2 regions of the Pannus brasiliensis CCIBt3594 genome follow, and region 1 is predicted to be linked to the other one. Evidence: predicted binding sites of a transcription regulator. Region 1 holds the regulator's gene; the other holds the start of a gene.

Evidence for each region. The regulator NtcA, encoded in region 1, controls nitrogen genes in cyanobacteria. The targets are predictions, from matches to a motif close to TTTGTANCNNNNGNTACAAA.
Region 2: the regulator NtcA is predicted to act here: its motif matches at 7,102-7,121, upstream of V0288_RS05680 (DUF4278 domain-containing protein).

What each region holds. Positions count from the first base shown of each region.
Region 1 is NZ_JBAFSM010000063.1:13,401-21,522, forward strand. Features, by position in the region: tRNA gene V0288_RS22060 (tRNA-Gly) at 349-419, opposite strand; gene V0288_RS22065 (response regulator) at 800-1,204, opposite strand; gene V0288_RS22070 (hypothetical protein) at 1,632-1,868, opposite strand; gene V0288_RS22075 (DUF3084 domain-containing protein) at 1,972-3,504, opposite strand; gene ntcA (global nitrogen regulator NtcA) at 3,511-4,188, opposite strand; gene fabI (enoyl-ACP reductase FabI) at 4,401-5,177, shown strand; gene V0288_RS22090 (DUF4346 domain-containing protein) at 5,270-5,653, shown strand; gene V0288_RS22095 (hypothetical protein) at 5,694-5,855, opposite strand; gene V0288_RS22100 (hypothetical protein) at 6,376-6,900, opposite strand; gene V0288_RS22105 (Hsp20/alpha crystallin family protein) at 7,210-7,629, opposite strand.
Region 2 is NZ_JBAFSM010000008.1:76,493-84,614, reverse strand. Features, by position in the region: gene V0288_RS05705 (glycosyltransferase) at 424-1,596, shown strand; gene V0288_RS05700 (mechanosensitive ion channel family protein) at 1,627-2,703, opposite strand; gene V0288_RS05695 (2-hydroxyacid dehydrogenase) at 3,009-4,016, shown strand; gene aroB (3-dehydroquinate synthase) at 4,240-5,334, shown strand; gene V0288_RS05685 (geranylgeranyl reductase family protein) at 5,314-6,447, opposite strand; gene V0288_RS05680 (DUF4278 domain-containing protein) at 6,587-6,985, opposite strand; gene V0288_RS05675 (FHA domain-containing protein) at 7,299-7,691, opposite strand; gene psaK (photosystem I reaction center subunit PsaK) at 7,986-8,122, opposite strand, start outside.

The sequences.
Region 1 (8,122 bases):
GAGCCAACCGAGAGAATTTTCGGGACGCTAACCAACTCCATAGTTATATAACTGGATGAGAATATCAGTGAGATTGGGCTTAAGGGTGTCTCTCGTTTGTAGTCCGAGAGGCTACTTTTTTGACTGGGAAGGCGTGTATTTTCGGGAGCCATGCAAGTCCTGGATGTGATCGATACCTTGAACGGTCTCAGGTAGTAAAAGTGAAGTCACTCTCACTCTATGCGCCCTCGACCATGAAGTTGACTAAAAATACTTTAGGCAACTTTTAGTCAACTTCTAGGCAGATTACCCCGATCTCGGTTTTCCTCTGTAAACGCTAGAACCGTTGCTAGATAAGGATTTCGATTAAGCGGGTGAGGGGAATCGAACCCCTATCATTAGCTTGGAAGGCTAAGGTTTTACCACTAAACTACACCCGCGTGGCTTCGTTACACACTTTTACGAGTATAACACGAAGCGCGCGCTATGTCACCATCGCCGAAAATTGTTTTCCGACTCGTATACGGGGGTTGTAGTCGAGGCGACGAAACCCGATACGACCTCCCCGAGTTTAAGCGAGGTAAGCGATTAACGCTCCCCGGATAGTCCTAAGATCTTTATTTTTGAGTTCGGTAAGCGAGCTAACTCGATCGCCGAACGCGGGGATCTCGGAGGGTGAGATCGAGGGGAAAAAATTCCCTCGAATGGCCAGAGAGAACTTTATCCTCGATCGATCGCGAGTTTTTGGATGGTATCCTCGCCGGAACTTCCGTTCGCGAGGAATAGAAGAAGCGAGAGAGACCGTGATATTTGTATCGGTTTACAAGCCCAGAACGCGGTGGATCGAGTCGCGAATCTCTTGACTTCTTTTCACTTTCATGTCGGCGGAAACATCGCCCGAGGGTTTAAAGATAATACCGTCGATCCCTAAGCCTCTCGCTTGGACGACTTTAGAAGAGGAAGGAGATTCGGCCGTGATCACTAAAACTTTAGCTTTGCTTTTGAAACGAACTTGTTTTAAAAATTCAATGCCGTTCATTTTCGGCATTTCTAAATCCAGTAAAATCAGATCGGGTTGAACCTTGTCAACTTTCGCGAGCGCTTCCGCGCCGTCTCCCGCGTATTCCGTGACCTGTAACAGGGGGTCTTCATTGACAATGCCTCCAATGATCAGCGTCATGATCGGGGAGTCGTCAACGACTAATACTTTCTTTTTAGCGGTCATAACCATGATGCATCTCTCCCTCTCAACTTACAAGCTACTATTTATAGTATAAGCTTTAAAAATTGTTTGGAATCGAAAAAATCTTAAAAAAACATATAAATTAAAATATTTCTTCTGATTAAGAATTTTCAAAAAATTGTCGCGTACCCGTAAATAGGATCACGGCTTACCCGCTAGAACATGATTGTTTTGACCGAGAATTTACCGATCGAACGCGGTGACTCGACGCTCGCTCGGAAATCTTTCCTTTCAAAAATTCATAATAATTATCGATCGCCCCCCTGAAAACCGAAAAGGCAACGAGAGCCGAGGGGGAAAACGATCGAGCCGCTCAATCCTCATCCAACGCGGGAAAGTTCTCCTCGAACTGCCAGAGAGTATTTTTATTCTCGCTCAACCAACTTCCGCTTTCCAGGGTTAATTTCGCTCAAATCGGGACGATCGAACCGTGAGGGGTCGCGTAACGGTATTTCTGTCCCAATTCGTTCAAATTCTCGACCAATTCCGGGGCTAGTCCGAACGAAGCCCGATCCGCGTCCCACTGTCGCCCGGAAACCCCCGCGCCGGGATCGAAAACCAGTTGTACCACCCGAACGAGATCGGCGAAGTGTCGAGGTTGTAATCCCGTTTCCGCGCGCGCGGCCGGCCATTGTCGATTATCCATAGCCCCGATCGAACCGAAAATTCCTTCCTACCCCGAATTATAGAAAAGCACCGGGGGGAGGGGCCGATCGATTCCGGGCGATCGATGACAATTCTCCAGACACTCACGGGGTCGTCGTGAAAACCATCTCGCCGTTACTTTTGGCCACGAGACGTAACTTCAACGGGCCAGCGGTTTTCGTTTCCTCGGAAGCGATCGCCTCGATCGTGTCGATCTCCACCTCCGAACGCTTCACCCGATCGATAAAATTGACCACCGTGGTCAGTAAACCGTCCTCCACCTGAATCGTCCCTAAAACCCCGGCACTGCGGGCGCGGAATTGCGCGGAAGCCAGCAGGAGATCGAGACGGTTCTGAAGTTCCTCCTCGCTCATGTCCCGCGAATCGACCGACACGGCCGCGATCACCTGATTATCCGAAAAAATCTGTCGGTTCGGCACGACATCGGCGACCACCCGCACCTCTCGCTCGCCGATCACGTAATTTCCCGCCGAGAGAATTCTGACCACGTACTCCCCCCCGTCCTGGAGTTGTTGGATTAACTGTTCCACCTGCGCTTTGGTGATCTTGACCACCCGTTCCTCCGGGTTCGGGTCCCGCGGTCGCGTGGCGCGGATGGCGAAGGTATTGGCCTGTCGGAGCAGTTGATCGATCGCCCCGACGATCGCCCCCGGATCGACGACGCGAAAAGCGCCGAAGGAAAGCACCTGACCGCGAACGATGGCGATCTGTTTCTCCCGCAATTCCTGATAGGTCTGATAATACTGTTCGAGAACCTCCACCTCGCGCCGGAGAGAGACGATCTGGCTCTCTAACTCTCGTAATCTTCCCTCCGTCTGTTCTAGGGCGAGATTTTTGCCGACGATCGAGCGATCGAGTTCGCTAATGCGCGCGTCCCGTCGATCGATCTCCCCCTGTAGCGATTGCCGGGCGATTTCTAGCCGTTGCAGTCGGGTCTGTCGTTCGGTCAGTAATTTCTGTTGGTTCTCCAACAATTTGCGCTGACTCTCCAACTGCCGTTCGCGGGCGAGCAATTGCCGGTTTTGGTCTTGAACCCGCGTTTGCAGTTGGCCGATCTGGCCGGCAAGCAGGGTTTTCTGGCGTTCCAGCCGATCCCGCTGGGCGATTAACCGTTCTTTCTGATCGTTCAAGACGTTCCGCTCGTTCTGTAACCGCCGCGCCTCTTCCTGAAAACGCGCCACCCGTTCGGAAACGGCCCGTAACTGCTTTCGGGAGGACTGATAGTTCCGGTTGAGTCGATCGAGGCGTTGTCGCGCCGTGACCTGTTCCTCCCGTACTTTTTTTAACTCGCTCTCGATTTTATTTTTCTGTTCGGTCGCTTCCGTCACCTTGGATTCTAAATCCTTGATCTGGGCGCGGCGTTCTTCCAGGAGTCGATCGAGTTCAAAAACCCCCTGACGCAGGGGCTTACTCGACGCGAACAACAAAATCAGCGTCGAGGCCGAGATCAGGGTTCCCGTCAGGATCGTCATCAGCGTCGCCGTCTGTTTGGGACGCAGATTAAACAATCTCATGCGTTTTTTGCCGATCCGACTACCGACACGATCCCCGATAGCCGCCAGCGAGCCGCCCAGGAGAACCAGCACCAAGATCAGGATAAAACCGATAGTCGTCATCGCCGATCAGGTGAATTGTTGGCTGAGTGCCACGGGGTTATGGACGGTGATTTTCTTCTTGTGAATCGAGATCATGTTCTGGTCGCGGAGATCGCCCAGTAAACGGGTAACGGTGACGCGGGTGGAACCGATCGCCTCGGCGATCGCCTGGTGGGATAATTTCAGATCGATCCGGATACCCTCGCCGGTGGGAACGCCGAAATCCCGACAGAGAATTAACAGGAAACTCACCAACCGCGAACCCATATCCCGGTGCGCGAGGGTTTCGATCATCATTTCCGTTTGCAGGATGCGCGAGGATAGACCCTGTAACATCAGCATCGACAGATCGGGATTACTCCGGAGAGCCTGTTCGACCTGCTCGATCGGCGCGGAGAGTAATTCGACCGGCGTGAAGGCGACCGAGTGATAGAAGCGATCGGATCGCTGTCCCGTCAGCAAGGATAACACCCCGAACACACTATTTTCCCGCAGGAGCGCGACGGTGATCTCCTCGCCGGCCTCGTACACGCGCGAGAGTTTCACCGCTCCCTTGAGCAAGAAATAAACCCTCTCGGCCGGATCGCCCGGAAAGAAAATCGTTTTACCACGCTCGAACGTCTCGACAACGGGGGGAAAATTGCCACTGCCGATCCTACGGAAGACTTCTACCAGGGGCTTATCTTGAATCGAGGATAAATCCATCTCACATCCAAAAACAGGAAAAAATTGTCTTTATTATGCAACGATTTCTATCCCTATTAACACAACCGTAAGAGAAATCGAAAAAAGTTTTGGCGCTTTTTGCTTCACAATGGTTGAGAAGGGAGATTTCCGTCTCTCTATCCCTATCCTGATTATACCTATCTCGCCCATCGATCGGCGATTCGGGAGATATATCGATAAAAACGAGGACTATGTTAAGTTTATCTGGAAAGAACGCGCTAGTAACGGGAATCGCTAACAATCGCTCTATCGCGTGGGGGATCGCCCAGCAACTGCACGCCGCCGGCGCGAATATCGGGGTCACGTACCTGCCGGACGAAAAGGGACGCTTCGAGAAAAAGGTCCGGGAAGTGGCCGAGGAGATTCACCCCGCGTTCTACGTTCCCTGTGACGTGCAGAACGAGGAACAGATCGAGGCCACTTTCGCCACGGTCGCCGAGAAATGGGGAAAACTTGATATTTTAATTCACTGTCTCGCTTTCGCCGATAAAGAGGGTCTATCGGGCGATTTTACCGCTATCCCTCGCGAGGCCTTTAACAGATCTCTAGAAGTGAGTACCTACTCTCTCTCCCGTCTGGCTCGATCGGCGAAACCGCTGATGACCGAGGGTGGCAGTATCATCACCCTCACCTATCTCGGTGGCGTGAAGGTGATCCCCAACTACAACCTGATGGGAGTCGCGAAAGCCGGTTTAGAAATGAGCGTCCGTTATCTCGCCTCGGAACTCGGCCCGGCGAACATTCGCGTGAACGGTATCTCCGCCGGCCCCATCCGCACCCTCGCCTCTTCCGCGGTCGGGGGAATTCTGGATATGATCCGTCTCGTCGAGGAGACCGCCCCTTTACGTCGGACAGTCACGCAAACCGAAGTCGGCAACGCGGCCGCTTTCCTCTGTAGCGATCTCGCCAGCGGTATCACCGGTCAGATTCTCTACGTGGACGCGGGTTACGAGATTATGGGTGTTTAGTCTGCATGGAGGGGGTGAGGGGAACGGGGAAAGAACAGGTATTGTGGTTCGCTCCTGCCTCCTGCCTCCTGATTCCCGACCTCTACAGAATTATGAACGAGTTAGAAAAAGATATCAAAGCGATCGATGATGAATTGTCCAAGCGTCACATCGATCTCGATCCGAACGGGTACTTTATTATTTACCTCGATCGAGAGGCGAATCTGATCTGCGCCAAACACTACACCAATATCATCGACGAACGGGGGTTAGCCGTCGATCCGGAGACGGGAAAAGTGATTCCCGCGCGGGGTAAGGTGGAACGTACCGCCCAGACTTTATATACGGCGCGAACGGCCAAGGAACTGGCGGTCAAAATCATCGAGGAGACGAAACCAACTCCGGTGACGATGTTCGACCACGCGGCCTATCTGGGACGGGAGTTCACCCGCGCCGAGCACGCGCTGATCCACGGGACGGAATACGTGCAGGATTAACCCGCTAGATCCGCCGATCGCTCGTTCTCGCCGACTCTCGTTAAAAGGCCGACCCCGACGCGACCGAGAGCGGTAGGGCGATCGGATCGTCATCGATCGAAAGTAAGAATTCCGATCGGAGCGTCCCGATCCCCCGGACGGAACCGGGCTTTTCGATCGATCCAATACTCGCGTCCCCTCCCGGCATATCGTGGGAACTCATCCCCCGCGGGGCCGGTCGGGTTTCCGAGGTATAGGTAGCCGCTCAGAGGGGGGGACGCGCGGGCAGAATCACTCCTAGCCAATAACCGAGAATCACGGCTAGAGCGGTAATCATCACGAGAATAATCGCGGTACGGATTGGCACGATCGCCTCCGACTTAATTCGATCGATGAAAGTAAAATCAAACAATTTTGTGTCAATTTACTTTTGATAAATCATGATCGGTCTCTAGATTTTCGATCGATAAAAATAAAATCGGTAAATAGTATAGCGAATTTTTAAAAAACTCGGTAATCTTCGATCGCGACAGAAACTTTTGGGGTTAAAATAAGTCGGGAAGCTTTCATTCTATCGCGGGTATTCGAGGGAGTGGGGCGATTTTGTATCCAAGCGAATAGGGCGGCCGTTCCCAATAGGATAACTGTCGTACCTATGACCAATTGCATCATCAGAATGTAGCGCATATAACTCCATAGTTCGATAACAATTTAGGCGGAAGCGTTAAACTCGTAACAGAACTTTACACGATCGATTCTGATATACCCATCAATAGAAGTAGAGAGCGGTCTTGTAGAATCCTCTCGCTCTGGTGGATATCGCCGAACTCTTGACACATACAAGCTGGGAGATAACGGAGTTTATCTAATAGGTTATCTCCTCGCATTTTCAGAATATCTATTAATAATAAAATCAAATAAGCGATTAAATGACTATAAATTTGAATCTCGATACCGTTGGGGTTTTGACAAATCAAGCGATCGAGATCGAGGGACATCTTTAAAAATTCCCCAAAGAGTTCGATCGTCCGTCGCTGTTGGAATGGAACTAGATTTCTAGGCTGGTTAGGCTGGGAGAATGTCGAGATATCCATCTCGTACCCGCCTAGTTTTAGCCGACCGAATAAATCTCCCGTACTCGTCAAACTTCGATCGAGGGTGAATCCGATCCAACAACTCGCGAACCATCTCGTGTTGAGAACACTATAATCTCGCTCGGAAAATTGTTTGAATAAGGTTTTGACAATTTTAAAAAAACTAAATATCATCGTATTTACCTTATTTCTATTAATAGCTAGTCTAAGATAAATTGATGTTCTAGTCTACTTTTTTAACATTTCTTTTTGAAATTCAACCTTCTGCATACCGATAGGGTCGCCCAGGTGTTCGAGATCGCGGATTCCCCCCTTGTAGCGATCGAACGTTACCCCGAAAGTATCTTCTGGAAAATCAACCCGGCTCGCTCACCATCGTTAACGGGTTGACTCGGCATACATCCGAGCCGCTAAAAAAGCTAGGTTGCTCCTACAACCTAGCCGATCGATTATTTAGAATCCTTCAACCCTTTAACCGGATATTTATTCTTTGGTTAGTTGAACTTTGACCACTTTATTTTTTTCTTCCTCCGCTTTCGGTAGGGTTAGGTACAAGATCCCGTCTCGGTAATCGGCCGTGACCGCGGTATTCTGTACTTTGGCGGGAAGGACGATCGAGCGGCCGAATTGACCGTAACGGAACTCGCTAACCGGGGTTCCTTCCGGACGTTTCCGCTCGCCGCGGATAGACACGAGCTCTTTCGTCACTTGAATCTCGACATTGTTAACATCGATTCCGGGAAGTTCCACTTTCACCTCGATCGAGTTTTCCGTTTCCGAGACTTCTACCGTGGGGCTATAGAGAGAGCGAGCGGGAACGGGTAGAATCTCGTGTAACAGTCGATCGACCTGACGGTTTAAAGCTTGTACATCTCGATCGGTGGAGTAACGGGTTAAAATCATAGCTTTGGCTTTCCTGTTGTCTCGTTCATGATTTCGATTACTTTCATCGTAAAAATTCCCGCGAAATCTGTCGTTCGGTTTCAAGCCCATCCGAAGTAGAAATAACCCGATCGCCTCGATCGCCAACCGTATCGGGAAAACCGAAACGCGAGATTCGGTCGGTCTCGATCGCTCTCCGTTCCGTTCTCGTGCCAAATGGAGACCTCTTGCAAAAGTGAGAATCGAAGTCAAATTTAACTATAAAATTATGATTTCAAGGATATTTAGTTAAAAATACACGCTTCGTATCCTTCTGATGTCTTTAATCCTCCTTTCTCCTTCTGACTCCTGACTCCTGACTCCTGACTCCGCCTTCTCTATTCCCTGTTGCCTTGAACCGAACCCGATCGGGCCGCGGGAAATCACGGAAAACAGCCGTTTCGAGCGGCCGAAAGACCGAGTTTACCCCGTCGCGCCCGCTCCATTTCCGCGGGACGATCGAGAGCGTCGAACC
Region 2 (8,122 bases), on a different contig from region 1:
TAAGAACCTAGATCGCGATCGAATCCTGAATAATTCTCTCGGTTCCACGCGGGAAAAAGCGCAAGCGATGTTTCGGTAGCGCGCGCGAGATCGAGCTTCCGCGTATCCGATAAAACCTTAACGACCATCTCTACGATCTGTCAAGGGGTTCGTTTCCGGGGAAGTTCGATCGAGAAATCTCCCCGTGACTCCGAGAGCGGATCGATCGAGCGTCAACCCGCGCCCGCTACGGTCTCCCCGGCGATAGATCCCGGGAGAGAAAGCCCGAGAAAAGACGTTTTCAGCCAGGATTTCCAACTTTCGCCCCCGCCAGAAACTCCGTCACGCGAGAACTTCGCGATTGTCTTTTGGTGTTATGATCAGGCACGTATTTTTCAGCCGAGCGACAGATTCGTTTATTCCCATCGATTGTACAGGAACCGAATGTCTCAATCTACTCCGCCCCGGAAATCCGGCCCCAAAACCTCCCTCGAACGATGGTTACGCTCCAGCGCGCCCGCTCTAGTGCGAGTGAAACAGCGCTTGAGCGCCCGTCGCTGGCCCGAGCGATCGATCGTTATCTATATGGAAAAGTATCGCCCCAAGCTCCCGACGGAAGTGTGGCAGTACGGCGCGAGCGGAACTCAGGCGGCGGTCACTTTTCTATCGCGAGAATGGACGAAACGCGGCTACGAGGTCACGATTTTCGGGAATTGCGAGGGCATGGAAGGAGAGGAAGACGGCATTCGTTACGTGAATTACTATCGTATGAACTGGGAGGATCACTTCGAGACGCTGGTGATCTCCCGCCACCCGACCTACCGCCGTCCCCACACCCGTGCCGAACGGGTTTTTTTTGATTGGCAGGATATTAAAGTACCGGCAAGCTCCTATACACCGGAAATTCTGGGCGGCTACAGCAAAATTTTCTGTAAAAGCCAATATCAGCGCGATCTTCTCGATTTTATGCCCGATCGCCAGTGCGCCATCGTTCCCAACGGCATAGATAGCTCGCTGTTGAACGTGAGCGAGACCGTACCCGAGAGCGAGCGTTTACCCTATCGCCTGGTCTACGCCTCCCGCTACTACCGGGGGTTAGAGTCGATGTTGCGAGATGGCTGGCCGATCATCAAGCGGGAGATTCCCGAGGCGGAACTACATCTCTACTACGGTTTTACCAAGCGGGACGACGCTCCGGACAAACGGGAAGCGCGCGATCGCCTGATCGCGTTGATCGAGGCCAGTCCGGGGGTGGTCGATCGCGGCATGGTCGGCTACCGTCAATTGATCGAGGAAAAAGCTCGCTCGGCCATCCATTACTACGGTTGTACCTATCGGGAAATCGACTGTATTTCCGCGCGCGAATCGGCGGTCGTGGGTTGTGTGCCGGTGGTGACGGATTTCGCCGTTTTCCAAGAGAAAGACTACTGCGTGAAAGTCCCCGGTGAACCCGCTGACCCCGCCACCCAGCAAGCCCTGGCCTGGAAAGTGGTCGAGCTACTGAAAAATCCCGATCGATTGCAACAAGAACGCGAACGGTGTCGGGCGATCGCGGCGCGCGATACTTGGGAAAGCTCGGCCGCCGCTTGGGCCGAAGCGATCGAGGCCGGTTCCTGATCGTCGGGAAGAGACGTTTTCCCGAGAGGGTTATTCGCGGGAAATCTCTCCGGGATCGGGTTTGAGGAGATAGGGAAAGCCCATCGGCACGGGGATCTCGATTCCCTCTTCCCGGTAGCGACGGTGGAGACGTTTGATAAATTCGTGTTTCAGCGTCAGGTGATCGAAAAATTCCTCCTCGGCTATCTGGAGATAAACGGTGAGGGAGATACTGTAGTAATCGAATTTCCCGTAACGCGTGAACGGGAGCTTTTTGGCGTTATCCGTTACGGGAGCGCCGCACACCTCGCGCGCGACTTCTAGGGTAACTTTTTCGACGGTTTCTAGGTCGCTATCGTAGGCGATGCCGATCTCGACGGGAACGATCAGGGTTCGATCGGGTAAACTATAGTTCCGGAAACTAGAGGAAAGAATCTGTGTATTCGGGATAACGAGTAAGTTTTCGGTGATTTCCTCGACAACGGTGTATTTTAACTCCACGTCGCGCACGTAGCCCGATTCCCCGGTTTTGAGTTCAATATAATCCCCCACCCGGACTTTTTTCGAGGTGATGATCGTGATCCCGGACATGAGGTTCGCGAGGGTACTCTGTAAGGCTAACCCGATCGAGACCCCGCCGATCCCGAAGGCCGTCAGCAGGGGAGTGATCGAGATGCCGATCGATCCGAGGATAATCAGGAAACCACAGCTAAAAATCACCACTTTCGCCAGAAATTCAAACAGGGTGGTTAGCGGGGAAATCCCGTCATCCCCGGTCGTGTACACCCGCAAAATTTCCACCGATACCTGCGCGACGACTAGCGTGGCTGAGGATAAAAAAACGACTAAAAGGCTATCTTTGAGAAACGCGATAAACCCCGGGAATAAGGGTAAATTGGGCAGGGAGAGAGCGATCGTTAGCCCCAAGATCCCGAACCATAGCAAACTGAACCCTCGGATCGATTTTAAAATCCCCTCGGACAATCGGAAGTTCTTGTCGCGGGCGATTTTCAGCAGTTCCCCGATCACCCGTTTCTCGAAAACCCAACCCAACAGGAGACATCCCAGGAAAATTAACAGGGGAATGACGATATCCGGCCAGTGTTCCAGATTGATAAAGGAGTTCATCAGATCTCTCGGGAAATTGAAAAATTCTCGCGTGGTTAACGAAAAAGGAATCGCGCTTCGGAGTCTAGAAAACATCGCTCTCGCTATCCCCTTGTATCTTAGAAGAAGTGGTCGATCGTGACACCCCGGTTCGGTAGCCCGCGCGATCGGATCGCGATTTCCCGTATCAGCGGGGAAACGGTGGGGTAAACTCGCGAAAAATCGTTTAAAATTGCTAAAAATTCCTTTTCTGTTTTTAAATTCCAGTGATCCCGGTTTCTATCCCGGATCGATCGTTTGTCCCCGAATCCCCTGGAAGATCTCCCATGAAAGTCGCTTGTTTCAGTACCAAAGGCTACGATCGCCAGTCTCTAGAGGCGGCTAACGTCCATTACGGGCATGAATTCACCTTCTTCGACGTTCAGCTTAATAAAGATACCGCTATCTTGGCCGAAGGTTATCCCGCGGTCTGTATCTTCGTCAACGATATCGCCGACGCGGCCGTATTGGAGATTCTCGCCAAACACGGAACCCGTCTCTTAACCTTGCGAGCGGCCGGGTATAATAACGTGGATTTACAACGCGCGACCGAACTAGGCATTAAAGTGGCGCGCGTCCCGGCCTATTCTCCCTACTCGGTCGCGGAACACGCGGTCGCGCTGGTGTTGACGCTCAACCGGAAAATCCATAAAGCCTATAACCGGGTACGGGACGATAATTTTTCGCTAGAGGGTTTGCTCGGATTCGATCTCTACGGTCGTACCGTGGGCGTGGTCGGAACGGGTAAGATCGGGACGGTATTCGCCAATATTATGCGCGGGTTCGGTTGTTCCCTGTTGGGATACGATGCCTATCCGAACGATCGATTCACGGCGATCGAGACCGCGAAATACGTCGATCTGCCCGAACTTCTCGCCAATTCCGATATTATCTCGCTCCATTGTCCCCTTCTCCCTAGCACCCATTATTTAATCAACGCGGAAACGATCTCGCGAATGAAACCGGGGGTAATGCTGATTAATACCAGTCGCGGCGCGTTAATCGATACGGTCGCGGCGATCGAGGGCATTAAGTCGGGAAAAATCGGCTATTTAGGCATCGATGTCTACGAGAAGGAAGACGATCTATTTTTTGAAGATCTCTCGGACACGATCATTCAGGATGACACGTTCCAATTATTACAATCGTTTTCCAACGTGATCGTCACCGCGCATCAGGGATTTTTTACCCGCGAGGCACTGGAAGCGATCGCCACCACGACGCTAACCAATATCACCGATTTTGAAAAGGGGGAACCGTTACACAACGAGGTGATCTATCATCCCCACGGGTAGCGATTAGCCTATAAATATCTTTTACCGGCTATATCGATCGGTGGCGATCAGACTTCTCGCGGAATTCCTTTTCGATTCTCTAAAAAATCAAGAATTAGTGTGATTTACAAGCTTTTCGGTGGATTACGCTTCGCTAATCCACCCTACAGGTTTCTGCCTCCTCCTGACGGTCGCGAGCCGGTCGTGTTACGATCGAACTTGTCCCGATCGCTCCTTACCCTTCATGTTGACCCGCATTCCCGTTACCCTTCCCGATCGATCCTACGACATCCTTATCGAGTCGGGAGGTCTGGCCGAACTCGGTACGAGAATGGGTTCGCTCAAGTTGGGAAAAAAGGTTCTTCTCGTTTCCAATCCCGATATTTTCGATTATTACGGCAAAATCGCCCTCTATTCCCTAGAAAAAGCGGGTTTCGACGTTTCCTATCATTTAATCCCCGCGGGAGAGAATTATAAAACCCTGGAATCGATCGAACGGATCTACGATACCGCGCTCGATCGCCGTCTGGAGCGCTCCTCGACGATGGTAGCGCTGGGAGGGGGCGTGATCGGCGATATGACCGGATTCGCGGCCGCCACCTGGTTACGGGGAATCCATTTCGTTCAGGTTCCCACCAGTTTACTCGCGATGGTGGACGCTTCGATCGGCGGGAAAACGGGAGTCAATCACCCGCGCGGCAAAAATCTGATCGGCGCTTTCTATCAACCGCGACTCGTTCTCATCGACCCCGCGGTACTAAAAACGCTACCGGAACGGGAATTCCGCGCGGGAATGGCGGAAGTGATTAAATACGGCGTGATTCGCGACGCGGATCTGTTCGATCGCCTGGAAGCGGCCCCGAAACTCGATCGCTTTACCGATCTCGACAGAGAATTATTACAAACAATTATTACAAGATCTTGTCAAGCGAAGGCGGATGTGGTAAGTGAGGACGAAAAAGAATCGGGATTGCGGGCGATTTTAAACTACGGTCACACGATCGCCCACGCGATCGAGAGTCTGACCGGCTATAGCGCGATCAATCACGGCGAGGCGGTAGGGATGGGCATGGTCGCGGCGGGAGCGATCGCCGTCCGACTGGGACTGTGGACGGAGGAGGAGGCGCGAAGACAGAACGCCCTGATCCGTAAAGCCGGACTGGAAACCCGTATCCCCCCGCTCGATGTCGGGGAAGTGCTAGACACGTTAACCACCGATAAAAAGGTAAAAGCGGGCAAAGTTCGTTTTATTCTGCCCACCTCGATCGGTACGGTCGAGATCACGGACCGGGTAACGCCCGATCTCGTCCGGGAAGTGTTAGCCGAAACCGGGAAGTAGGCGTTTTTTCAGTTGGGCGATCGCCCATTCGGTAACGTCGCGGTAGCGTAATTCCCCGGCGAGAATCCGTCCCATCAACTGCCCGGAGACCGGACGTTTGACCGCCACTTTATAGGCGATCTGGGGGAATTGGTAGAACATTCCCGCTAATTTACCCGCGAGTGCCATATCCTCGCCCCATTCCTCTCGAATAATCTGGCTATAACGGGCGAGTGCCTGAGTGTCTCCGGCGAGGGCGCGATCGATCGCCTCCGCGGCTTTCACTCCCGTCAGGATCGACGGACGCACTCCCTCGCCGATCAGCGGATCGACGATTCCCGCCGCCTCTCCCGCGATCAGGGCGTTTTTCGCGTGTAGGGTCGCGTTATCTTTCCACAACAGCAGGGGATACTCGGTGTAACGATATTCTGCCGTATTCAAGCCCGATCGAGCGGCATAATCTAACAGTTGTTTTTTCAACTCCTCGGACTTGATTTTTCCCTTGAAACAGCCGCCGCTAATAGTGTAGCCGTCGGGTTTGGGAAAGGTCCAGATATAGCCGTTTTTCAGGGAACCGAAGTCGAATTCGGCGGTACGCAGTCGATCGCCGCTGACGGGGGTAGTGATTTCTAAAGTCGCCCCCAGCGCCTCCGATTTGAGATTCAATCCCAGCCACCGGGCCGCGTTTCCCGTCACCCCGTCGGCCGCGATCAGATATTTTCCCGAGAAAGTCTCGCCGGCGGTTTTGACCTCCCAACGATCGCCGCGGAAATCGATTCCCGTGACCTCGGTTTTGTCTTTAATCGTCGCGCCCGCCTCGATCGCGCGCTGACAGAGAAAATCATCGAAACGATCCCGTCGGACCATCCACATCGGCTCGGCTACCGTTAAATCGGTCGTCACGGGGTCGCCCTGTTTCCAGGTAAAGCGAACTCGCGTGACCGTATTCTCGACAGCCGGGGTAAAGTCAAAATCGAACCATTTGCCGATCGCCGGGGAAACCCCACCCCCGCAGGGTTTATAGCGGGGGAATCCCGTCTTATCGAGGACGAGAACCGATCGTCCCTTCTTGGCGAGGTGATAACCCGCCGCCGCGCCCGCCGGGCCGGCACCGATAATAATACAGTCAAACATTCGGGTTCGCTATGGCAGAAAACGACAAGGTATTATAGACGATCCCCGGTGACTTATCCGACTAATCCGCCATTTTCTCTCGAAAAAAATCGCCCCCGATCACCGACGATCGAGGGCGGAAAAAGGTGTTATCGCGAGCCTATTCGTGTAAGGCGAGATCTCGCGATTCTTTTTTCAGAAGTTCCACTAGATTCTCGTCCCCGTTTTCTTGGGCGATCTGTAAACGACGTTCCAGACGACGGCGAATGTTGTCGAGATGGACGGTGGATAGCCATTCCCGCTCGATCGAGACCGGTCGAGTGGCCGGGAGAGGACAGGCGAGTTTCGGCACTTCCACGCCCTCGCCGGCCACCACGGGACGGGTACTATAACTCACCCCGCGATACTGCCGGTATATTTTCGGTTCTAACTGGGGAATATGTCGGGGATAACGATATTTCCAGTCATTTCCACGATACTTACCCGCGTTCTCTCCTTCTAGCATTTCTAGAGGGGTAGAATCCCGTTCGTAAGTTACCCCTCGATAAGTCATTCGCATATCACCCAACTCCCTGCAATAATTTAAAGTCGTTATTCACTCGATCTAGCTCCCGCTCTCTTCCCGTCCGGCGATCGCCCGAAGACAGAAGACAGTTGCGAAAATCAGAATTTTATTCTGTATCTATTTTTACATTTTCTTCCCTCGTTCGGGAAACATTTATAAAAATTTAAAGTTAGGACGGGTGAGGACATCGGGAGATGAGAGGGGAAGAGGAAGGGGTGAAAAGTAGTCTTTCCCCTTTTCCCTTTCCCCTCTTTCCCTTTCTCTTGTCCCGAAAACTTCCTCGCCTTTCTCTAGCCGCACTCATCCATTAGGTGACGATCGTTTCTTTATCGGGGTACTTCGGCCCGTCCGGCGTGTCGGAGTCGAGCCGCTCGATCGACAGTCGCGGACTGACATCATCGGGAATGAGACGAATTTGAATCCGCGGGCCGGAACTCGCTAAACGGATAACCATACCATCGACGACCGGCACTTTCGAGATGGCCTTACCATTCATGAAAGTTCCGTTGGCCCCCAGACTCTCTAACTCCCATTCCGAATCACCGCGACGGATCTCTACGTGTCGTCTGGAGACAACGGCGCTATAGAGAACCACGTTATTATCCGTCGCTCGCCCGATCCGAATTACCGATTCTTCGTCAAATGTCCAGTGTTGTAGGGGGGTCGCTTGATTGGGATGCAAGAGCGTTAACGTGATCACGGCTACCTCGATCGTCTTGAGAGTATCGGGTTCGATCGACCCCACTCGATCGGGGGGACTTCTTTACTTATTTAATCCTATTCCGTAAGGATATGGAAATCGAGGAGAGGAGCGGGGAGATGGGGAGATAGGAAGATGGGGAGTGGGGGGATGGGGAGAATGGGGGGATGGGGAGACGGGGAGGGCCGGGAAGATGGGGAAATCATCAAAATTCTGAATATATTAAGTAAGGAATCGCTATTTTCTCCCTCACCTCCGGTTTCTCCCTTACCCCCCATCCCCGACACCTACCGTTTAGAGGATACCCGCGTTCGCGAGGCCCAATACCAGGCCCGCGCCGAGAATATGCCCGAAACTCATCGTCGCTAACAGTTCGGGAAGACCGAAGCTTTTCCGCGAGGCCAGTTGGGGAACGGGTAAACTCGGGCCCG